One region of the Caldanaerovirga acetigignens genome, then DNA from elsewhere that is predicted to be linked to it. Evidence: riboswitches for the same ligand, from Rfam matches in the RefSeq annotation. Region 1 holds a riboswitch; each other region holds the start of a gene.

Evidence for each region. Region 1 has a riboswitch for cobalamin ahead of BUB66_RS10335 (ABC transporter substrate-binding protein). Riboswitches for the same ligand answer to the same signal wherever they lie in the genome.
Region 2: linked by a shared signal. The riboswitch ahead of BUB66_RS05310 (energy-coupling factor ABC transporter permease) and the one ahead of BUB66_RS10335 (ABC transporter substrate-binding protein) in region 1 are both predicted to bind cobalamin.
Region 3: linked by a shared signal. The riboswitch ahead of BUB66_RS08030 (ECF transporter S component) and the one ahead of BUB66_RS10335 (ABC transporter substrate-binding protein) in region 1 are both predicted to bind cobalamin.
Region 4: linked by a shared signal. The riboswitch ahead of cobT (nicotinate-nucleotide--dimethylbenzimidazole phosphoribosyltransferase) and the one ahead of BUB66_RS10335 (ABC transporter substrate-binding protein) in region 1 are both predicted to bind cobalamin.

What each region holds. Positions count from the first base shown of each region.
Region 1 is NZ_FRCR01000016.1:7,917-13,811, reverse strand. It holds gene cobD (threonine-phosphate decarboxylase CobD) at 1-396, opposite strand, end outside; gene BUB66_RS10350 (GHMP family kinase ATP-binding protein) at 413-1,321, opposite strand; gene cobU (bifunctional adenosylcobinamide kinase/adenosylcobinamide-phosphate guanylyltransferase) at 1,335-1,892, opposite strand; gene BUB66_RS10340 (FecCD family ABC transporter permease) at 1,916-2,962, opposite strand; gene BUB66_RS10335 (ABC transporter substrate-binding protein) at 2,976-3,929, opposite strand; cobalamin riboswitch at 4,036-4,212, opposite strand; gene ptsP (phosphoenolpyruvate--protein phosphotransferase) at 4,254-5,895, opposite strand, start outside.
Region 2 is NZ_FRCR01000005.1:105,473-111,367, forward strand. It holds gene BUB66_RS05290 (cobyrinic acid a,c-diamide synthase CobB) at 1-73, opposite strand, end outside; gene BUB66_RS05295 (energy-coupling factor ABC transporter ATP-binding protein) at 75-899, opposite strand; gene cbiQ (cobalt ECF transporter T component CbiQ) at 916-1,650, opposite strand; gene BUB66_RS05305 (energy-coupling factor ABC transporter substrate-binding protein) at 1,637-1,924, opposite strand; gene BUB66_RS05310 (energy-coupling factor ABC transporter permease) at 1,921-2,622, opposite strand; cobalamin riboswitch at 2,764-2,943, opposite strand; gene BUB66_RS11895 (hypothetical protein) at 3,150-3,338, shown strand; gene BUB66_RS05320 (2-phosphosulfolactate phosphatase) at 3,377-4,123, shown strand; gene BUB66_RS05325 (hypothetical protein) at 4,187-4,507, opposite strand; gene groL (chaperonin GroEL) at 4,705-5,895, opposite strand, start outside.
Region 3 is NZ_FRCR01000009.1:40,987-46,881, reverse strand. It holds gene BUB66_RS08040 (hypothetical protein) at 1-309, shown strand, start outside; gene BUB66_RS08035 (AIR synthase related protein) at 316-1,056, opposite strand; gene BUB66_RS08030 (ECF transporter S component) at 1,040-1,540, opposite strand; cobalamin riboswitch at 1,635-1,809, opposite strand; gene BUB66_RS08025 (Spy/CpxP family protein refolding chaperone) at 1,855-2,331, opposite strand; gene BUB66_RS08020 (cyclic 2,3-diphosphoglycerate synthase) at 2,564-3,877, shown strand; gene BUB66_RS08015 (sigma-54 interaction domain-containing protein) at 3,930-5,360, opposite strand; gene BUB66_RS08010 (M20/M25/M40 family metallo-hydrolase) at 5,475-5,895, shown strand, end outside.
Region 4 is NZ_FRCR01000007.1:20,509-26,403, forward strand. It holds gene BUB66_RS06545 (helix-turn-helix domain-containing protein) at 1-342, shown strand, start outside; gene BUB66_RS06550 (SPL family radical SAM protein) at 360-1,370, opposite strand; gene BUB66_RS06555 (5'-methylthioadenosine/S-adenosylhomocysteine nucleosidase family protein) at 1,342-2,172, opposite strand; gene BUB66_RS06560 (HD-GYP domain-containing protein) at 2,274-3,545, shown strand; gene cobT (nicotinate-nucleotide--dimethylbenzimidazole phosphoribosyltransferase) at 3,551-4,606, opposite strand; cobalamin riboswitch at 4,692-4,867, opposite strand; gene BUB66_RS06570 (ATP-binding protein) at 5,095-5,895, shown strand, end outside.

The DNA of each region.
Region 1 (5,895 bases):
CCACACAAATTCATTTTTCGTCATGTCCAATAGGTCCAGCTCGATCCCTCTGTTTTTTGCTGCCAGAGCATATTCGGTAAATGTAGGTGAAGGTATTATAACCTTTGAAGGCCTTAAGGTTTCAAGAACGAGATTAATGAGTTCCACGGACCCGTTCCCCGGAAGTACGTTTTCTTCGCCCACACCGTAGTAAGAGGCAGCCGCTTTTCTGAGCTCCCGCTGCTTTGGGTCGGGGTAATAAATTATGCTATCGATATTTTTCTTTATAATTTCTCTCACCGAATCGGGAAATCCAAGGGGATTTATGTTCGCACTAAAATCCAACAGGTCTTTATAACTAATACCGATTTCTCCAATAGCCTCGTAGATGTTACCGCCGTGAAATCTTGTTTCCATAAATATCACCGCCTGTTCACAAGACTTGCGGTCCTATATTTTCTATTTCCGTCCTAATTATCCTGTATTCTCCTCCGTAATGTTTCATTATGGTTCTCAACCCTTCGAAGAAGTTTTTGTCGGGGATGAAGTTTTTTTCGAAGAATATACCGACTGCCGACCCGCTGTGAGCGATGTTGAGCCCAAAAGCACCGCACTTTTTGCTCAAAGCTATCGCATCTTCCAAAAAGGGCTTATGCAATATCTCCTGGTGGGCCACAGCGCTTTTAACCATGGCCTCTCCAAGTAGTCTAAAATTCTTTTTAGCGAAAGCCTGTCTGACCAGATATAGGGCTTCCTCTACTGCCGGTTCCTTTTTTCTATTTAACTCCTCGAGGTCTTTTCTGCTGTTAAACGTTATCGTATCTACTTCCTCCTCAGGGACAATTATATAAACGTTCATCGGCGGGAGCTGCCCCAGACTTTCTCTCCAGGTTCCCCGAAGGTGGTCGAAAATCACGCATCCCTTGTACATCACGCCATCGCTCGGTTCTATAGACAAAGCTATATCCGCCACAAGGTCTGGTGATATATCTTTGTTTACAGCTTTGGCAGCAGCAAAACAAGCTGCCACAATATCGGCAGTACTTGAAGAAAGACCCTTTCCTACAGGTATTTGAGATATAATGCGCAGGCTGAAATCTGCTTTATCAAACCCCCAAAAATCCAGGAGCTTCCTTACGGCATACCAAGTTTTTCTTTGTTCTTTAGGCACTTTTTTTTGATTTGCGACAAACCCGTCTTCTTGCCTTTCGAGCAACTTAATTTGCACCGTCGTATAAAGGGCAACGGGACAGGTGATGAGAAAGTTTTTTCCATTTATCATCCCCTGTACTATTTCACCGCAGCTTGCAGGACACCGAGCTTCTCCAATCAAATTTCTCACTCCTGAACCGCCTTTATTTAATCTTTATGGGTATGCCTGAAACCATAAAATACACCTCATCAGAAGTTGCAGCTATTATCTGATTTACTTCTCCGAGCAGGTCTCTATAAAACCTCCCTAGAGGATATTCCGGCACCAACCCCAACCCCACCTCATTAGAGACTATGATAACCTTTTGTTTTAAACTTTTTGCCAATTCTAGCATATTTTCGACTTCGTCAATGTATGCTTTTCTAAAATATTCCCTCTCCTTCTCATCTTCCACATCAACACCGCAAACCCAATTGGATGTCAGCAAAGCCATGCAATCGATAAGGATAGCACTGTATTCATCATAATTTTCGTCTTCTTTTATATGTTTTAAGACCCTCGATAGAAATTTATGTTCTTCGAAAGTTTTCCATGTCGAAGGTCTCCTTTTTCTGTGAATCAAAATGCGATGTTCCATCTCCTCATCTAAGGCCTGGGCTGTTGCTATGTATATTACTCTTTCTCCTAACTCTCCTGCTTTTTTCTCTGCAAAGCGACTTTTCCCGCTGCGGGCTCCACCCGTGACGAAAATTATCTCCACTTATTTCATCTCCCGATTCAGTTTCAAAGTCTGAAGTCTTTTTTGCTCTTCCTCAGCAAAAGATACAGGAAAAACGGCCCACCGAAAAGCGCCGTAAGTATGCCTACCGGCAGCTCTGTAGGGGCTATAACTATTCTTGACACCGTATCGGCCAGCATAAGATAAAGTCCTCCTGCTAAAGCCGACATGGGATACAGTTTCCAGTGGTCAGGGCCAACCACCATCCTCATAACATGGGGTATTATAAGCCCCACGAAACCTATAACTCCGCTCACCGAAACTGCAGAAGCAGTCAAAAGCGATGCTGCGGCTAGACATACTTTTTTTAGTAATTCTATATCTACCCCTGTAAAAAAAGCCGTATTCTCACCCAATTGAAAAATATTAAGCGCTCGAAGGTTGCATATTCCGAGCAAAAAGCCTATGACCCCGTAAGGTAGATTCATGGATACTTCTTTCCACCCTTGCGATGAAAAGCTTCCCAAAAGCCAAAAATAGATTTGATGCAGCTTTTGGTCGCTAAAATACATTAAAAACGACACCAGAGCCGATATGAAGCTGCTTACCGCTATCCCCGAAAGCAAAAGAGTATTAGAATTAGCCCTTCCGGCAATACTCGCAACCATGTAAACAATTATTACAGTCATGAGAGAGCCCAAAAAGGCAAACAGGGGTATGGGCCCCAATCCCATAATACTTACCCCAGAAAATAACAAAATGGCCAGAGCTGCCCCTAAAGCCGCACCGGATGATGCGCCGATAATGTAAGGATCAGCAAGGGGATTGCGGAAAATGCCCTGATATATTACTCCCGCTGCAGAAAGTTCAGCTCCAACAAGGAAGGTCAAAATTATCCTGGGAAGCCTCAATTTTAAAATTATAACCTCATGGGATTGTGACCACATAGGATGCAATTTATTTTGCAAAACCGGAACTTTGCTAAGTATAATTTTTAAAATCTCTGAGGGAGGGACGCTGACAGCCCCTACCCCCAGCGAAAACAGACTTCCTACCAACGTTAGAATCAGCAAAAGTAGGTATATTTTTCCAACCCTTTTTTTTGCATCCATCAAATAACCCTCGTTAATCCTTAAAAATTTCCGGGTGAATGATTTTTGCAAACTGTTCAAGTCCATCCACCAATCTGGGAGTGGGCCTTTGGATTATATTTTCATCGACGTAATACACCTTTCCTTCCTTTATAGCTTTTATATTTTCCCAGCCCGGACGCTTTATTATATCCTCCTTCGTCTGATTGCTGCTTCCGTGATGGGAGAAAATTATTATGTCCGGATTTTTTTCTATGATCATCTCTTGACTGTATTCAGGATACGACTTTGCCGCGTCGGATGCAACATTGATACCTCCCGCATTTTCTATAAGATCATGGACGAAGGTGCCGGGTCCTGCTGACGTGATAGGTGACGGCCATAGTTCGTAAAATACTTTCGGCCTTTTGTCCTCAGGTATTGAAGAAACTTTTTCTTCGATGGATTCAACCCTTGATTTCAGATTGGCCACAAGCTCTTCAGCCTGCTTTTCTCTATTTGTAACCTTTCCAACTAACAACAATGCGTCTAAGACCTCATCTATATTTTTCGGATTTAACACCAAGATGGGAATTTGCAATTCTTCCAGCTTTCTCACCGGTTGCTCGTGCATGCTCGTTGCTAAAACTAAATCTGGTTTTAAAGTCAAAACCTTTTCCATATTGGGATCTGCAAACCCGCCAATTTTTTCCTTCTGCTTTGCTTCCTCAGGGTAATCGCAATAATCGGTGACTCCAACAACTTTATCGCCAAGTCCCAGGGCAAATAGGATCTCGGTGTTGCTGGGAGCAAGAGATATTATGCGCTCGGGTTCTTTCTCGATTACTACCTCTCTTCCCATCTGGTCCTTTACCGTCAACGGATATGCACTGTTGGAGTTTTCTTTGGTATCGGTTTTGGAATTCGACTTGCAAGATGCCAAAGTTATGGCAATTGCTACTGTAAGGATGACAACAAGCATTTTGTAAAAGGTGAATTTGCTTTTCACATTATTACCCCCCACATTTTAATTTGCCTTTAAAAAATAATCCCGGCCTTTCAGAGCCGAGAAACATTCTTCTAAAACAGTACTCCCCCTTTCCTCCGAAGGCTTCGTACTAGAAAACCAACAGGCAGGTCTCCTGGCTTCCGGTTCATCTTCCCTGCGCCTTCCCAGGATTTTTCATCCCAGTGGCCTAGCAGTTCATCACCGGTTACAGTGGCGGGGCCGCTCAGGAATTTCACCTGATTCCCTTTTAAACCCAAAGGGTACCTGATGGCAGTTATTCATTTTCCCTAAATTATTATACTTCAAAAACAGATACTCTCCAAGTTATTTAATTTCCTCTAAAACTTTATTTAGCATTTCCTTTATTTCAGCGGGGTTTTCCATTTCTAAAGCTTTATTTGCAATTTCCCTTGCCTGATCATAGGTTAGGGATCTAATTACCTTTTTGACCTGCGAAATGGAAGTGGCGCTCATAGAAAATTCGTCAAGACCCATCCCCAGAAGTATTGGGGCAGCAAGGGGATCGCCAGCCATTTCCCCGCACATACCTGTCCACTTTCCAGCCCTGTGGGAGGCGTCGATTACGTTCTTTATCAACCTCAACACCGCTGGATGGAAGGGCTCATACAGGTTTGCGATTTTCTCGTTCATCCTGTCTACCGCCAGTGTATACTGGATGAGGTCATTGGTGCCAATGCTGAAGAAATCAACTTCCTTTGCGAGGATGTCGGCAGTTACCGCAGCCGATGGAATTTCCACCATTATACCTACTTCCAAGTTTTCGTCAAAAGGTATTCCCTCATGCCTTAATTCGGCCTTCGCCTCTTCTAAAATTTCATTAGCTTTTCTCAATTCCGACAGGCTAGAAATCATCGGGTACATTATTTTAATTTTCCCGTAGTGGCTTGCTCTCAGGATAGCTCGCAATTGCACTTTGAATAACTGAGGATTATCCAGGCACATTCTTATAGCTCTCCACCCTAAAAACGGGTTAAGTTCTTCGGGCATTTCAAGGAAAGGCAGCTTTTTATCCCCACCGATGTCCAGAGTTCTAATTATCACAGGCCTTGGATACATTGCTTCTGCTACCTCTTTGTAAGCCCGGAACTGCTCTTCCTCATCGGGGAGGGTTTCCCTGTCCATATAAAGAAATTCAGTCCGATAAAGACCTATGCCTTCGGCGCCGTGCTCAAGCGCCCCTTTCACATCTTTTGGCGTCCCGATATTGGCAGCCAATTCCACACGCCTTTTGCCGTCTTTCGTTTCAGCGGGAAGATCTTTCAATTTTTTCAATTCTTCCTTATACCTTTGATACTCGAGTTTTAATTCGTTGTATTGTCGCAAAGTATCCTCACTTGGATTCACTAAGACTATACCCTTATTTCCATCGACTATGACGGTATCCCCTTCTGAGACTTCATTAGAAATGCTGCCCAATCCCACTACCGCCGGGATTTCCAAGGATCGAGCCATTATTGCCGTGTGAGAGGTCCTGCCTCCCATATCCGTGGCAAAGGCCTTTACTTTTTCCTTATCCATCTGCGCGGTATCCGAAGGAGTCAAATCTCTTGCAATGACGATGACTTCTTCGGCCAATTCTGCCAGAGATCGAATCGGGATACCAAGCACATTCTTTATTAGTCTTTCACTCACATCTTTTATATCGGCTGCCCTTTCCTTGAGGTACTCGTCCTCCATACTATTGAACATATCAACGTACTTTTTAGATACCTGACTTATGGCGTTTTCAGCAGTTATTCGCTCGCTCTTTATTTTTTCCCTTATCTCATCCATAAATATAGGGTCATCTAAAACCATGATGTGGGCGTCGAAAATCTGAGCCTTGTCTTTTCCAAGCTCACGCTCGGCCTTCTCTCTAATTTTTATTAGCTGCTCCCTGGACTTTGCAATACCTTCTTCCAAACGTTTTATTTCACCGACAATTTTCTCTTCAGCAATATTAGCC
Region 2 (5,895 bases), on a different contig from region 1:
CCATTATTCCGAGGGCCAGCGTAGTCTTGCCGGAACCGCTATGGGTTCCTGCAATCATGAACCCTTTTGCCAAGTCAATCCCCTCCGTCGCTTTCGAGCATTGAGGCAAGCTGCTTAAAATCTCTGGGGAAAGAGCCTTTAAGCAGTCCTCTCTTTTTAAGAAGATCGCCTATTTTTACCATAAAGGGCTTTTCCAGACCTGATTCTCCAATAAGTTCATCGTCGGTAAAAATTTCTAAAGGGTTTCCCTGCGCCAAGACTTTGCCGTCTTTCATTACAACTATCCAGTCTGCAAAACTAAAGGCCAGGTCTACGTCATGGGTCGATATTACGATTTGTTTTCCCAAGCGGTATAATTTTTCCATCATTTCCACCAGTTCAGCCGAAGACCTAGGGTCTAAATAGGCCGTCGGTTCGTCAAACACCAGCGCATCCGGGTTCATCGCAAGAACCGAGGCGATGGCGACCTTCTTTTTTTGTCCGTAGCTTAAAAAATGCGCCGGTCTATATTTCAGCTCATCTATTCCCATGGTTTCAAGAGCTTTGAGTACCCTATTCCTCACTTCATCTTCTTGGAGGCCGAGGTTCATCGGCCCGAAGGAGACCTCTTGAAATACGCTTCCCGCAAACATCTGGGCGTCCGGGTCCTGAAAGACCAGTCCCACCTTTTGCCTCCAGGTTTTCAAGAAAGCCTTTGTATACTCTACCTTTGAACCCTCGTAATATACAGCGCCTTTCTTGGGCTTCAAAAGACCTATAAAGTGAAACAGCAGCGTGGACTTTCCCGCGCCGTTCGGCCCTAATATGGCGACTTTTTTCCCTTTTTCAAGCCTTAAGTTTACTCCTTTTAAAGCCCAAACGCTGCCGGGATATGCGTAGTAGACATCAATCAATTCCATCCAATACTTTCCCATTTTATCCCTTTCCCCATTTTACTAGTGAGTTAATAGCCGAGAGAATCATCGCCGAAACGACTATTATCGAAGCCCACATTGCAAAAATGGTATTTTCTTTCTTATTGTCGTTTGGACGAATATCCAGGACTTTCAGCTCTCCACCGTCATATCCCCTGGCCTCCAGCGCCATCTGAAGCTTATTGGAGCCTTCCATGGCCTTTGTAAAAAGTCCCGAGACCAGAAGGCCCGTGGAGCGAAGAGAAGATTCAAAACTAATATACCCGAGCCTTGCAGCCTGGGCGCTGTAAATCATTCCCGCATAGTCGGCCAAGGTAAAAATCTGCCTGTAAGTCAAAAAAGCAAGCTCCACAAAAAGCCGGGGCACCCCCAGACCTTTTAATGCCACCACTATTTCTAGGGCTGGAGTAGTAAGGCAAAGGAAATAAAAGCACGAGACCATCGCGAGGGAGCGGCTGCAAAGCAGAGCCGCTTCCCTTGGAGAATATGAAGAGAGGAATACCACAAAAGCTCCTGGCAGCAGAAAAAGCATTGCCCCTGAAAGCAGCCCTGCGTAGCCCTTCAAGTCTATCCCCGCTATAAAAACCGCTGCAGTCGCCATTATCGCAAAGATAAAAAGGTGGACCCAGAACCCTCCAGCGAATCCCAGAACCATCATCGAAAAGGCAAAAGCCATTTTATAAAGCGGGTTTACGTCTTTTAAGCGATTGTTGTAAGCATATCTATCTAGAAACATCTTCTGCTCCCTTCAGTTTTAAATAAAAATAGATTCCGAGGACAAGTCCTAGCGTTACCTGAAATCCAAAGAGCAGTTTCTCCATGAGGTCGCTTTCGGGCTCCCATAGATTTGAAAGCCAAGGCGTATAATCCGGATTAATATTTAAGATGAGCTCCATCGCCCTGTCGTCGGAGCCCTCAAATCCGAGGTCAAGCTTAAATGACAGAAAAAGCAATGTCAAGAGGATGACCATAAGGGCAAGTAAAAGCCTCAAATGCCGTCCTTCTTTCAATTAAGACCCTCCCCTTTTATCATATTTTCCACCGCACCTTTTGCCCTCTGCTCAAGCAAATCCAGAGCAACGACCGTTACAATCCCTTCTGCTATTGCAAGGGGCACCTGGGTTACTGCGAAGATCCCGGCAAATTTCAAAAACGAAGCTAAAAAACCTCCTACCCTGTCGGGAAACGCCAGGGCCAATTGTAAGGAAGTAACGGCGTAAGTTGCAAGGTCCCCTAAAGAAGCTCCGAGAAATACCGCGATATTTCGAGAAAGGCCCGCCCTCTTCGCCGCCCTATATACCCAATAAGAAATAAAGGGACCTGCCACCGCCATAGAAAAAGAATTAGCCCCCAGGGTGCTCAGCCCGCCGTGGGCAAGGAGCAGAGCCTGGAAAAGCAGCACTATGCCGCCTATTACCGCCATCGGGAAGGGCCCGAACAATATCGCCCCTAGGCCCACACCTGTAGGATGGGAGCAGCTACCCGTAACCGATGGCAGTTTTAAGGCTGAGAGCACGAAAGCAAAAGCCCCGGCAAAACCCAGAAGCACCTTGCCCGAAGCATTAGACATGATCTTTTTTCTTATGTATGAAAGTCCAACCAGCAAAAACGGAATGTAAACAGCGTACCATAGGACGCTCCATGAAAGGGGCAAAAACCCTTCCATTATGTGCATCGCATAAGCTTCGGCATGGTAAAAGGTAAGCATAACCAAGGTCAAGAACGAAGCAGTCTTTTTCACTTTCAAAACTCCTTTCAGATTTTTTAAAATAAAAAACCTCTTAACTACGAAGTGTTAAGAGGTTATGTGTAAATCCATCCTCTATACACCCCCTATCACTCGTAGGTAAGTGTATAAAAGATACAGGCAGGTCTCCTGGCTCTGGTTCACCGCCGCCTTATGCCTTCCCGGTCACCCAGTGGCATCCTATAAGGCGGCTCCCCATCACAGTGGCGGGACCGCGCCGGATTTTCACCGGACTTCCCTCTTAGCCGGCATTTCGCCGGAACCTGTATCCCTTATATTCGATTTTCCTTACTAAAAGATATAACATTTTTCGAAAGGTTTGTCAATTTATAAAACATAAAAGTTGATGCGTCAAATGAAGATTGATATAATTTCCTTAAGAAATCCGGCCAAAAGGTGGTTTTCGTGAACAAAAAAAATTGGAAAGATGAGTCTCGGAGTTGAAGATTTTTTCTCCTTATTCAGATATGGTCCGGGAAGCCCAAGAAATGGTAGAATTGTTATCGACAAAAATAAAAGGCATTTCGAAACGCCTGCGCAAGGAAAAGGAACTTAGCTTCTACAGCGCCGAGGATTTCATCCCTACCGAAGAGTATGGGCCTGAATATGTCGAAATGGCCATTAAAGATGCGGAGTTTGTTCTTAAAACCGTTGAGGAAGCATTTAATAAAACATAAATAAAATAAGGGCAATTCTGCACAAAGGGGAGAGAAGAATGCAAATTGAAGTATATCCCACCTGCGACAGCGTAAAAAATTTGAGCGGGAAAACCGCAATAGTAATAGACGTCCTCAGGGCTACCAGCGTCATAACCACAGCTCTTTTTAACGGCGCAAAAAGGGTCATCCCAGCGCCTTCTGTGGATGACGCTTTGATTCTAGCAAGGAAATTTGAAGGTCACGTCCTCCTCGGCGGCGAGCGGGGCGCGGTTAAGATTCCCGGCTTTGACCTGGGAAATTCACCCCTGGAATACAAAAAAGAGCTGGTTTCTGGCAAAACGGTCATCCTCACTACCAGCAACGGAACGAGGGCCATAAAGGCTTCCGAAAGCGCCGAGCACGTATTCATAGGTTGTTTTCTCAACGCGTCAGCAGTAGCCGAAAAAGCCTTGAAGCTTGCCTTGCTCGGCGAAGCCCCCTGCGTATCCATAGTTTGCGCCGGGACGCTGGGGGAATTTTCTCTCGACGATTCCGCATGTGCCGGCCTTATTGTGGATATCCTGGTAAGGAACATAGAAAGGGAAAAAGAACCACCGGAGCTTTCGGACCTGGCCTTCGCCTGCCGGGACCTTTACTTAAAATACCAAAGTAACCTGAAAGCATTCATATCCCATGCAGCACACTACAAAAGGCTTCTTGGCCTTGGCTTTGAAAAAGATATAGATTACTGTTTGCAAATTGACGTTATTGACTGCGTGCCGGTGTATGATAAAAAAACTTTGGAAGTGAAGATCGTCCTGTGAAGGTGCCATAGCCGATATAAGCCACTGCATATTGCCATGGCTGACTTGGGAAATAAAGGCATTTCACACCGCTTTCTTTTTAAGCCAGGCCACGGTGTAATATGTCGGCCTATCCTGTACAATCGCATAGAATTCTGTTTCCAGCATCAGGCCGTTATACCTCATAACTATTTCCTTCAATTTTTCCTGCGATATGCTTTCAAGAAACGCAACTATAACCGCTTTCCCGGCTCTTCGCCTTCTCGCTGCCGCTTCTATGGACCTGTTGTCTATTGCCGGTATAATGTCGATAACCGTGCCGTCATCCCTTAACAAAGCCGCCACGAACGCAGGCCTAGGTGCCTTTGCAAGCCTTCGCCTTATTTCGAACACCACCGGATTCATATCTATTTTCCCCCCTGAACGTTTTAAACCGCGAAATAGGACAAAGCTCCTTATACTACCTATATGTCGCCATACTCATTTTTATGCCACGATTTTTGCGAACATTTGTTTTCTCTTTAAAATATATAACATCGGATTAAATTTTTCAACAGGCAAAAAAAAATCCCGCCGAAATTTTCGGCGGGATTTTTTTTCGATTAATACATGTCAGGGTTTGGCATAGGCTGGTTCTTTTCTTTTTCGGGGATATCCGCCACGACGGCTTCGGTGGTGAGCACCATGGCTGCAAGGCTTGCAGCGTTTTGGAGCGTAGAGCGGGTTACCTTCGTCGGGTCGACGATGCCTTTCTTAAACATGTCACCGAATTCTCCGCGGAGTGCATCAAAACCGATGCCTTTTTCCATGGTCTTAAGTTTTTCTACGATCACAGAACCATCAAGGCCAGCGTTGTATGCAATCTGCCTTACGGGTTCCTCCAAGGCCCTTCTTATAATGTCTACGCCGATCTTCTCATCACCTTCGGCGTTGACTTTGTCGAGTGCGGGCAAGGCGTTGATGAATGCAGTTCCGCCGCCGGGCACAATACCCTCTTCAACCGCAGCTTTGGTAGCAGAGAGCGCATCCTCGATGCGGTGCTTCTTCTCTTTGAGCTCGGTTTCGGTAGCCGCACCAACCTTGATGACCGCTACGCCGCCAGCCAGTTTCGCCAGGCGTTCCTGCAGTTTCTCCCTGTCGAAGTCGGAGGTCGTCTCTTCAATTTGAGCTTTGATGGAGTTGATGCGCTTTTTGATTTCTTCCTTGCTGCCAGCACCGTCCACTATAATGGTCTTTTCTTTATTGACTTTCACCTGTCTTGCTCTGCCGAGCATGTCTAAGGTTGCGGACTTGAGGTCGATGCCGAGTTCTTCGGAAATGACCTGGCCACCGGTGAGTATTGCTATATCTTGGAGCATCGCCTTCCTGCGATCGCCGAATCCTGGGGCCTTCACGGCTACGCTCAATAAAGTGCCGCGAAGTTTGTTCACTACTAAGGTCGCCAGAGCTTCTCCTTCCACATCTTCGGCTATGATGAGGAGTTTTCCGCCGGACTGGACTACTTTTTCAAGAATAGGCAGCAGGTCCTGCACATTGGAAAGCTTCTTGTCGGTGATGAGGATGTATGGATCGCCCAAAACAGCTTCCATCTTTTCCGGGTCAGTTACCATGTACGGGGATATGTAGCCCCTGTCGAATTCCATACCTTCAACGACTTCCAAGGTGGTTCCCATGGTCTTGGACTCTTCAACAGTGATTACGCCGTCTTTCCCGACCTTTTCCATGGCCTCGGCAATCAGGTTTCCGATTTCTTCGTCAGCCGCAGAAATGGACGCAACCTGAGCAATGGCCTC
Region 3 (5,895 bases), on a different contig from region 1:
GTGGCTTTCGAAAGCCTTTTTGAATCGAGCCGTGCCGTGAGCGCCAAAAGAACCCTGTATTATCTGCGAGATGCGGCTTACAGGGCCTTAAGCGACCAAAACGAGGAAGCTTCAGCCTCCATGATGAAAGCCCAGGAGGAATGGAAGATGGGCAAACCCCGGCTGAAGGATAGTTTAACGGGAAATAAAGTAGAGTTTTCACTTAAAGAATTGAAAGAAGCCGTTGAAATAAAAGATCCCAATCTGATTAAAATGAAATGCCAAATTGCAGAAAAAAACATTAAAGAGGCTGAAAAAAAGTTCCACTAAAGATAATCACAAGAGGGTCCCCAACCGGAAAACCGGTCTGAGACCCTTTAATTCAAGGGTTTCAGGCGCGGTAAAAACGACGCAGGTAGCAGGTCCAGCGGATTTTTTAATATCTACGGACAATAACCTTTCCCACTGCACTGAAAAACCTGATACTTTGGCGAGGTGTTCTACCTCGCCTTTTATTCCTCTTGAACCTACCGGAATAATATCGTGCACATCAGTTATGGCTAAAAGCCGTTTTACAGCCAAGGCATCGGCGATGTCGGGGTCTTCGAGGGATACTTCATTTCCAACTTTGGGAACGCCAAGACAGTAAATTATATCTCCGGACTTTGTTTTACCCATGCGTATTTCATCGATGCTTGCGATTCCGATTGTTGTAACTCCAAGTGCTGTCTGGCATGTTGGAATATTTTTCTCGGTGCTCACGGCATAGGGGACGCCATCAAGCCCGCAGGCGGAAAGCTCATCTTTGATTCCCCTAAGAAGACCTTCTCCCGTGGGGGACGGTTCGCACGAAATGGTAGCCGTCAATGTCAGAGGCTTTGCACCTATCGCAAAAAGTTCCATCAAGGTCACCCGACATGTAAATCTTCCGGTGATGTAAGGGGAAACCTTCACAAGGTCATGTTCCTTTTCCCCTATACCTCCGGCTGAGTCGCAAGCCACCGCAAGAAAATTTCCCCCGACAATCCTTATCAGCACCACATCTCTATTCGGCAAAGCTTCATTTTTTATCCACATAACTTTCCCCCTTTGTCCTTCTTATAAGCGAATAAACGAGGGCGGCCAGCGACAGATTTAAAGCCGATGCCACCGTGAGCGGGACTACAATTGCCGTAAAAAAGCCACTGCCAAAACCGGGAAAGAGCAGCAGGCTCGCCGGCGCTAATACGCCGTTTAGCAGTGTTGTCGTTATTATCGCCAAAGTTAAATTCCTTTTACCTATAATGGCAAATACCGCTGCAAAAAATGCCATTTCGATAGCTATTAGAAGGTGGATCGGGGCCGAGAGAGGAAAGCCTGCATTCATGCTGGTGAAGATGTGCCCTAATGAAGAGGTGAGGGCGCCGTAAGAGGGGCCCAGAAACAATGCTGCCATGTACCCCGGGGCTGAATCAAAGGCCACGGTTCCCGTTGGGCTTGGCAATTTTATGCCTGCACCTATGAAGCTCAGGGCTACAAAAATGGCACTAAGGGTGAGAGCTCTTGTCTTTTGGTTTACCATAAGGCTAATACCTCCTGCTTAAAAATTATTATAATAAACGAAAAAAGCCCACAGTCTAATTGCAAATTAGACCGTGGACTTTGCCATCATCCCCGGACATCTACCTTCCAAGGCAGGTCTCCTGGCTCCGGTTCATCGCCGCCTTAAGCCTTCCCAGTTTCCCAGTGGCCTTTTTAAGGGGCTTCCCGTTACAGTGGCGGGTCCGCGCCGGACTTTCACCGGACTTCCCTATTCTCCCCAAAAGGGGCACCTTGAAGGCGCATATTTCTAGTTTCACAACAATTATAAATCTTGCGAAGGTAACTTGTCAAGTATTATATTCCGGGGCCAAAAACCCTTCCCATCGTGCCAAAACCGTGGCAGAAACCGGGTCCCATTCCAAACCCGAGTCCCCAAAATCCTCTAAGCTGCGAAAGCTGTTCTTCAGTAAGAAGGCCTTTAATTTTTTCGTAATATTCCCATTTCAGGTCAAACATTTTATTTCTGAGGTCGCTTAATTCCTTTAGCTTCTCGTCGATGGCTTTCTGGTCGGGGTTTTTTGATAAGTATAGGTCATGCAGCTCAAGTCTGATTTTTGCCATGTCACTCCTAAATTGAGTCATTTTTTGGAAGAATTCTGCCTGTATATCCCTGAGTTTGCTGTACTGTTCATCAGTCAAATTGAGCTTAGATTGCAGTCCAAAATTACTGCCTGAGCTTGGAAAAACACCAGGCACTGCCGCTATGGCCACTGCAGCGGTTCCCAGTATCAATACCGCTGCTATTCCAAAGGCCAGGATTTTCTTTGTCATGTTATCCCTCCCTTAATAGGTTAAATGCCTTTCAAAGTCTATTATAGCCTTAAAATGTGAGGGATTTTTGAGGAGAAAATGAAGAAATTCTGATTGTGCAAAAATAAATAATCTGGGGCAAAAAATTTTTGCAGTGATCATAATAGATATGGCTTTGAAATTGGTAATTCTGTAATGGCATGAGTTTTGCTTTTATAGGTTGTGGGAAAAATAAGAGGGGAGGGTTTTTACAATGAGACGAATGAGGACCATAATAATGGGAGCTGCGGGAAGAGACTTTCATGTTTTTAACGCTTATTTTAGAGACAACGATTTATATGAAGTCGTGGCCTTCACGGCAACCCAGATACCAAATATTGAAGAAAGAAAATATCCTCCTATACTTGCAGGAAATCTTTACCCCAATGGCATACCTATTTACCCCGAAAGCGAACTAGAAACGCTAATAAGAGAACAAAAAGTCGACCAGGTTGTCTTTGCATACAGCGATGTTTCTCATGAAGAAGTGATGCACAAGGCATCGAGGGTTCTAAGCTCAGGTGCTGATTTCAGACTCATGGGTCCGAAGAGCACCATGATAAAGTCAACAAAACCTGTGGTTTCTGTGGGTGCTGTAAGGACGGGAGTTGGAAAAAGTCAGACCACCAGAAGGGTTTGCGAAATTTTGAAGGACATGGGTAAAAAAGTTGTGGCAATAAGGCATCCTATGCCATACGGGGACCTGTCGAAACAGATATGCCAGAGGTTCGCGACTTATGAAGACCTGGACCGACATAAATGTACAATCGAAGAAAGAGAAGAATATGAGCCTCACATCGATATGGGAATAGTGGTGTATGCAGGGGTGGACTACGGAGTGATCCTAAAAGAGGCTGAAAAGGAAGCCGATGTGATAGTATGGGACGGCGGAAACAACGACTTCCCATTTTACCATACCGATATGCATATCGTGCTGGTTGACCCGCACAGGCCGGGTCATGAGGTAAAATACCACCCGGGTGAGACCAACCTTAGAATGGCGGATGTGGTGGTGATAAACAAGATTGATACCGCTTCTCCAGAAGGGATCGATGCTGTGCGAAGAAGCATCGAAGAGGTTAACCCTAAGGCCCAGGTGGTAGAAGCTGCATCGCCCATATTTGTCGACGACCCGGCTAAGATAAAGGGCAGGAAGGTACTTGTAGTTGAAGATGGACCTACGCTCACACATGGCGAAATGACTTATGGTGCAGGATATGTGGCAGCCAAAAAGTTCGGTGCTTCTTGCATAATCGACCCGAGGCCGTACGCCGTGGGTAGTATAAAGGAAACTTACGCCAAATACACCCACCTTTCTGTAATCCTACCTGCCATGGGCTACGGTGAGACTCAGATTAAAGAGCTTGAGGAAACCATCAACAGGACTGAATGCGATGCAGTAGTGGTGGGTACACCTATTGACTTGGGGAGGATTATGAAAATTGACAAACCTGCGGTGAGGGTTAGGTACAGGCTACAAGAAATAGGCTCCCCGACATTGGAAGATGTACTTCAGAAGTTCAGATAATAAAAAAGGGCTGTTCTCTGCGGACAGCCCTTTTTGGCAAATTAAAATCGAGTTAACTGAAGAGCTCCTTGTCGATGCCGAACTTTCTCAGGCGATACTGAAGGGCTTGCCTTTTGATACCTAACAGTTGGGCAGCTTTTGTTATGTTTCCATTGGTGCTTTTTAGAGCATTTATTATAAGTTCCCTTTCATATTCATCCACCCGGGATTTAACAGTAGAAGATCGTCCGGCCCTATGTTCAACGTAGTTTTTGAAACTTCCAAAGCTCAAATATTTAAGGTCCGAAAGGGAAATATATCCTTCGTCTACATAATTCATGACGCCCTCTATAACGTGTTCTAACTCTCTTACGTTACCAGGCCAGGAATATTCTTTAAAAAGGTTTAGCACCTGACGATCTATGCCCTTTACGTTCTTTTTGAATTTTTGGTTGTATTTTTCGATAAAATGTATAACCAGATCCTCGATGTCTTCCAGCCGGTCCCTGAGTGGGGGAATTTCGACATAAATGACGCTCAGCCGGTAAAAAAGGTCATTTCTCAATCGGCCACTTTTAATCAATTCGACAGGGTGTTCGTTAGTTGTGGCTATTATCCTTACATCTACGGGGATATCACAAGTTGCCCCTATACGCCGCACGACCCCTTCCTGGAGCACCCTCAGCAGCTTGCTTTGCAGAGAAAGTCCCATGCAGTTGATTTCATCGAGGAGAAGCGTGCCTCCGTCGGCCTGCTCGAAAAGACCAGGTCTATCTTCGGCGCCGGTAAAGCTGCCTTTGGTGGTACCAAAGAGCAACGACTCTAGCAAAGTTTCGGGGAGAGCTGCGCAGTTTTGGGCGATGAAAGGTTTGTTACGGCGGGGGCTTTCAGAATGGATGCTCTGGGCGAAAAGTTCCTTGCCGGTTCCGGTCTCACCGTAGATCAGCACCGAAGAAGTGGTGCCGGCGACTTTTTTAAGAAGACACACAAGTTCCCGGATTTTTTGGCTCTTCCCTATTATACTGTCGAAAGTGTATCTCAAGCCGATGTTGACTGTGCGAATTTTTCTTCCTATGAGTTTCTGCTGTAGTTCCAGTACCTTCTGGGAAAGTTCATATAATTCCGATACATCTCTGGAAATCTCCAGGGCCCCTAGCACTTGGCCGTCTTCAACTATAGGGATGGTGGAATTTACAGTTCTTATCTCTTTCCCCTTATAGTTCAGATAAGCTTGATACCTGTTAAATATGGGCTTTGCACTTTTTATAACCTGATAAATTGTGCTCTCCTCAGGGGTAAGCGATGGAAAGACCTCGAGGAGCTTCTTGCCTATTACGCTGTTGGACTCCAGCCCTTCGATACGACTTAGCGTCTTGTTGTAAAAAAGTATGTTATAATCCCTATCGACGATGATGATGCCTTCGTCTAATGCGTTAAAAATTTTATTTACCGTTTCATAAGAGAGAATTTTTTTAAGGCGCTCCTCTTGCTTTTCCATTTCCATCACCCAATTATTGTTTTTCTACACGGGTCTTGATATTCCTGCAGGGAATTTTAAAAGAGGCGTCGAAATTGTTAAAGTCGGTTTCGATAGATTTCTAGTTAGCAGGAGGGTGTTATGTTGGAAAAAGAATTTATTTTAAATTTAGCTTTACAACTGACTAGAATAAAAAGCGTGGTTGAAAGCGAAGGTGAAATCGAAATAGCAAGGTGGATTTACGATTTTTTCAAAACGCTGGATTACTACAAAGAACACCCTAATTACCTTTTGCTTTCTGACCTAAAAGGTGACGTTTTGAACAGGAAAAACGTTTTAGCCTTGTTGAAGGGGCAAAAGGGAAATTCAAGGAAAACCGTTGTTTTAATAGGACATATAGACACCGTGGGTATAGAAGATTATGGAAATATAAAAGAATATGCTACTTACCCGGAAAAGCTAAAAGACATCTTACGAACTAAAGAGCTCGACGAAGATACGTCAAAAGACTTGGAAAGCGGCGAGTGGCTGTTCGGCCGGGGAATATTCGATATGAAATCCG
Region 4 (5,895 bases), on a different contig from region 1:
AGAATCAGGCGCTTGAGAAAACAGCGCAACCTGACCCAGGAGGAACTCGGAGAAAGGGCTGGTCTGCATTACAGCTACATTGGGCAGGTGGAAAGGGGAGATAAAATACCCTCTCTCAAAACTCTCTCGAAAATAGCCAAGGCCCTAAACGTGAGCCTTGACTACATTTTGGAGGACGCCGAAATTTATAAAGCACAAACAGACTCGGATAGCGCAATTAACGAACTTTTGGCTATGGTCAAAACCAGGCCTGCTCATGAGATAAAATTGCTTGCCTCCGTATGCAGGACTATTATAGAAGAACTAGATTCCTGGAAAAAAGTCCAAGGCAAAGATTTTTAAAGTTTTAAAGGACATATTTACAAAACGAAAATTTTATCCTCCGGGACATGCTTTATTAATAGAGACCAGACTTTTTCCGTTAATTCTCTTTTAATTTTTTCATCATAAGTATATACTCCTTCCCTCGCTGTATAAGGGTAGTGGATTATCTCCGAAGGCGGGAAATTTCTCCTCATCCTCTTTAAGTAATCGCGGGGTATCCTAAAGACGCCAATACTCGCGTCTTTTATCTTATCTGCCGGAATCACCGAAAAAGTCCGGCTTATCAAATTTTCGTAAGCCGCTTCCCAATCTTCAAAATACAAAACCGGGTCAAAGCAAAGCCTTACATTCCAGCCATCGCCGATGGCCTTTTTTACATTTTTGAGTCGGAGTTCGAGGGGAGGCGCATTTTTTTCATACTTCTTAATTGCCTCATCCGGAGAAAGAGTCCAGGCTAAAATCACATTGCAAGCAGGCGCAAGATAGCTTATGGCTGAATAATTTGCGCTCTTCGTGCGTATTTCTAGCTTTAAATCCTCTTTTCCCCTCGCAAACTCAATCCACCTAGTGCAAAGGGGTGCAATTCTTTCAAGCGCCAATAAATCAGTGTCATAAGAAATGCTCAGGTAAATCGGATTTCGCCTTATCAAGTCTTCGATCTCCTTAAAGAAATCCTCTACGTTCACGAAAATTACCAGATTCGCCGAAGCATACATTCCTTTAAGGTAACAGTAATCGCACGAATAAACACAGTTCAAAGCCGGCGAAGCGTAGTAAAAGTTTTCATTTCCGAAACTGTGACAAATATCAGGCCCCTGGTACAGCAACTCTCCTTTTTTGGCTGCGATTATCAGTTTCCTGCTTGACTCTTGAACGAAAAAGTTTTGCCTTGGCCTGCAAAATACATCCTTGTAGTGCTTTATCCTGACTTTGACGGCCTTCGGAAACTTTTTTAGTATTTCTTTCGTCAAAGGAGATTCCTCCACCCCTTCTTCGACGTATATGTGAGAAAAACTTCTAACAAAGCATTTTTTTAATCCTTTCAAAATAAACCTTCCCCTCGCTTTTTGAATTCACTTTTATGTTTAAAAATTCATAAAGCTCCCATGGTAGACCTTCGTTTTTTGAGAGATAATACTGAATTAAATTCTTCAGTTGATGAGTCATCGTAAAAGTGAGTCTGAGGTTTTCCGCAAGTTTGTCAATTATCTTTTCTTCGTTTTCAGATAACCCCCTTGGCATAAAACGGTGAATCGACTCTAAAGATGAAATGAAACCCTCTATCAAAGGCAGGTTTTCTCCAATAATATCCAATACGAAAGACGGCTCTACTGCTCTTTCCAAATAATCAGAAACAACTTTGATACAGTGGACGCCATGAGGAGGCAGGAAAAATGATGCAGCCTCAAAGAATCCAGCACCTTCCATGTCAACTATGTCGCCTTCAATAAGTTCTGCAGGATAATCTCCCTTAACCACTGGAAAATCAAAAGTTTCCAAAACCCCTTCCTTCATATTATGTTTTACGAGTATATCAGGATAAAATACTCTCTTTGTATCGTTATAGATTATTTTGTGACAAAGGATAGCTTCGCCCTTTTTAAGATTATCATTTTTTGCACCGGCGATGCCTATATTAAGCGCGATGTCTTTGCTCCTAGCTTTAAACTCGGTTAATAAAAAGGAAGTGGCACAAGCGGAGGCAATAGCCCCCGGACCGCTTTCCACCAGAGCCATTTCCTTTCCGGCAAAAACCTGGAAACGGCTATTTTTTAAAACCTTCTTCAGCCCAAAATATTCAATAATGGGCTTTGCCTCTACGTGATATGCAGTTACTATGAATAACACGGTTTTTCACCTTTTTTACTATTGGTTATGGTATAATCAATATATAATTTACCATATCTCAGCCTTTAAGAAAACTCAAGAGTTTTCGAAAGGAGCTTTTTATGGTAAAACAACCAAAAATCCAACTCTTCGACTTCATCATGTCCATATCGGAGACTATAGACCTCATAAGCCCCCTAGTAGCCAATCATCACTTTAAGGTGGCATATATCGCATATATGATAGGCTACGAATTAAATCTTCCTCCTGAAAACTTAAACGACCTGATAATTGCAGGAGCATTGCACGATATAGGGGCCCTTTCCTTTAAGGAACGTATAGACGCTCTTCAGTTTGAACTGGAAAATCCCTATAAACACGCTGAGTTGAGCTACCAGCTTTTAAAAACTTACCTGCCTTTTTCCAAGATTGCCGAGCTGGTAAGATTTCATCACGTCCCATGGAACTATGGAGAAGGCGCAGAATTTAGCGGAAAAGCAGTACCTCTGGGCAGCCACATACTCCACCTTGCTGACCGCATAGCGGTGCTCACGGGAAGCAGCCAAATGGACATTTTGAGAAGGTCAAAGGAAATAGTAAGGAGGGTTGAAAGCCAGTCCAATCGACTGTTTTTGCCTGAGCTTGTAGAAGCCTTTAAAAACGTGGCTGTCAAGGAGAGCTTTTGGCTGGAAGTGACCTCACCCTTTTTAAGCTCTGTTCTAAAGAGTAGAGTTACACTGCCTGTAATCGAACTCCAACTTGAAACCCTGTTAGATGTGGCAAAATTGTTTTCCCATATAATAGACTTCAGAAGCCGCTTTACCGCTACACATTCCAGCGGTGTTGCGGCAACTGCCGAATACTTAGCAAAACTTTGCGGTTTTTCCGGAAGGGAATGCTTAATGATGAGTATAGCGGGGTACTTACACGACCTTGGAAAGTTAGCGGTGCCTGTAGAAATTCTAGAAAAAAATGGAAGTCTCACTAAAAAAGAGTTTGATATCGTAAAATCCCATCCTTTTTTTACATATCGCATCTTAGAACCGCTAAAAGGCTTAGAAGAAATAACGGCATGGGCTTCCTTTCATCACGAAAAGCTGGACGGCAGCGGCTATCCCTTCCATTACAAGGCTTACGACCTGCCCCTGGGCTCCCGAATAATGTCAGTTGCCGATGTATTTTGCGCTATCACCGAGGACAGACCTTACAGAAAGGGAATGACCAAAGGGCAGGCCGTAAAAGTGCTTGAGGAAATGGTAAAGAATTCCGCACTTGATTTTTATGTCGTAGATGTTTTGAAATCCAGCTTTGAGGAAGTAAATAGGGTAAGAAAAAGAGCAGAAAAGGCCGCCGCTGAAGAATACAGGAGTTTTTACGAAAATTTGACTTATTAGTTTAATTATATTTCCTCTTTTGAAACACCTGCTTCCTCAAAAGTCGCCATTTCCTTTATTATCTTTGCTGCCGCCTCTACAAGATTCATGGCAAGTACTGCGCCAGTACCTTCACCCAATCTCATTCTCATGAAGATCATGGGTTTGAGCCCCAAAAGTTCTAGCATTACTTTGTGACCTGGTTCTTCAGATACGTGAGACGCTATCATAAAGTTTATTGAACGGGGATCTATCTTAGAAGCAATAAGGGCACCGGCAGTCGATATAAGACCGTCTATGATGACAGGTACTCTGCGCGAGGCCGCTCCCAAAATTACCCCTGCAATGCCTGCGATTTCCAGGCCCCCTACTTTTGCAAGGACCCCTATTGGGTCTTCAGGGTCGGGTTTATTTACCTCTAGAGCTTTTCTTATTGCGTTTAATTTTTTCTGCAGGCGAAGGTCATCTATCCCGGTTCCGCGGCCGACTATTTCTTCAAGGGGCTTACCTGAAAATGCAGCAAGTATTGCACTGCTAGGCGTGGTGTTTCCTATTCCCATATCTCCCGTGGCAATAAGGTCGGAGCCTTTATCTATGCTTTCCCAAGCGGTGACAACTCCTACTTCGATGGCTTTTATCGCTTCTTCTCTGCTCATGGCAGGACCTTTTGCAATGTTATCTGTGCCTTTTTTTACCTTTCTTACAAGCAGGCCTGGATGGTCCACATCTGAAGCTACTCCTATGTCAACACAAATTATCTCGGCTCCTTCGTGGCGCGCGAGTACGTTTATGGCAGCCCCTCCAGAAAGGAAGTTCACCACCATTTGGGGGGTTACCTCTTTTGGATATGCACTGACCCCTTCATCCGCAACGCCATGGTCACCCGCCATTATAATCACGGTCTTTTTTCTGAAATCATTAAACACCTTACCGCTTATCCCAGCTAATTTTACTGCCAGGTCTTCCAGGGCTCCCAGGCTCCCTTTAGGTTTTGTCAAGTTGTCCAGCCTTTCCCTCGCCCTTTGCATGGCCGTATTATCCAGTTCCCCTATACTTTTTAATGCTCTTTCCAAGATTTCCATAAACATCCTCCTTTTTCCTTAATTTTTTTGTAAAATAAAAAGTCCCTAACTGTAATAAATTACAGCTAGGGACTTTACCATCATCCCTTAGCAAACCTTCCGGGCAGGTCTTCTGGCTTCGGTTCATCTCCCCTTGCGCCTTCCCGGTTTCCCAGTGGCATTTTGCAAGGGGAATCCCCGTCACAGCGGCGGGTCCGCTCAGGATTTTCACCTGATTCCCTATTCTCCCCATCTCGGGGCACCCGAAAGGTTACGGTATTCACAATTTTAACACATTATAATAATTCTCTATTCTTTCCAAAATTCCTTCCATGACATATTAGATTTTTTAAATTCATCAAGTAAAAGAAGGAGTGCAATTAACCATTAGCGAATTAATTGACATGGAGCTTCCTGCTCGTCTTGTTGCTCTAAAGCAAGTCTTAAATAAGTTTCATTTCCCCTTCACTATAATTAAAAAGGAGTTGAAGAAAGGTATGGCTCCAGAAATGAACTCAATTGTAAGCTCCACAATTTTGTCATTGAAAAGTCTTTCGGTATACAGGAGACTCCTGGAAGACCCCTTGATAAAGAAATTCGAAAACCTATTAAAAGCTGCGAAGTCCGGCGATCCTTTGCTTTCCGCTGAAGCTTACTGCGACCTATTATACGGACTTTTGGCTAAAAGCGAAAGGGCTCTTGGTGTTGGAAATTCTTTTCAGAACCTAATACTCGACCTCATGCTTGAAGATGAAAATCCTTTCAGTTTGAGCTCTGAAAGGGCAGGAAAAGATACTGCAGATCACCTTAAAAAACTCGTCAAAACTGATTTAAAGCTCCTTAAGTCCGTCTTTGAATTTAATTTTGAAGTCATTTTGAGCTTCATCAAAGCAAAGCTAGGGCTTGACTTACCTTCTATCCCTATCAACCGCGAACCAAAGGGAAATAAGTTCCCATATCCAGAATATTACTACAGGGAAAAATATAACTTGAAGCAAAAGCTGGAAACTTCAACGGGGTGGGAAAACTTTGTAGATGATTTGGCAGAATTTTATAAAAAAGTGGGGTGTGGGATTTTCGGCAAATACTGGGCCTTCCGAGTCAAGGAGAAAGACGGAAAATTGGACCTGATAGGGATAGCAGAACCCGATCCCATAAGGATTCATGATATAATAGGCTATGAAGAACAAAAAATGGAAGTCTTGAGGAACACTGAACAATTCGTTAAGGGCTTCAAGGCCAACAATGTGCTCCTTTACGGCGACCGAGGGACCGGTAAGTCCTCGACTGTAAAGGCAATGCTCCATGAA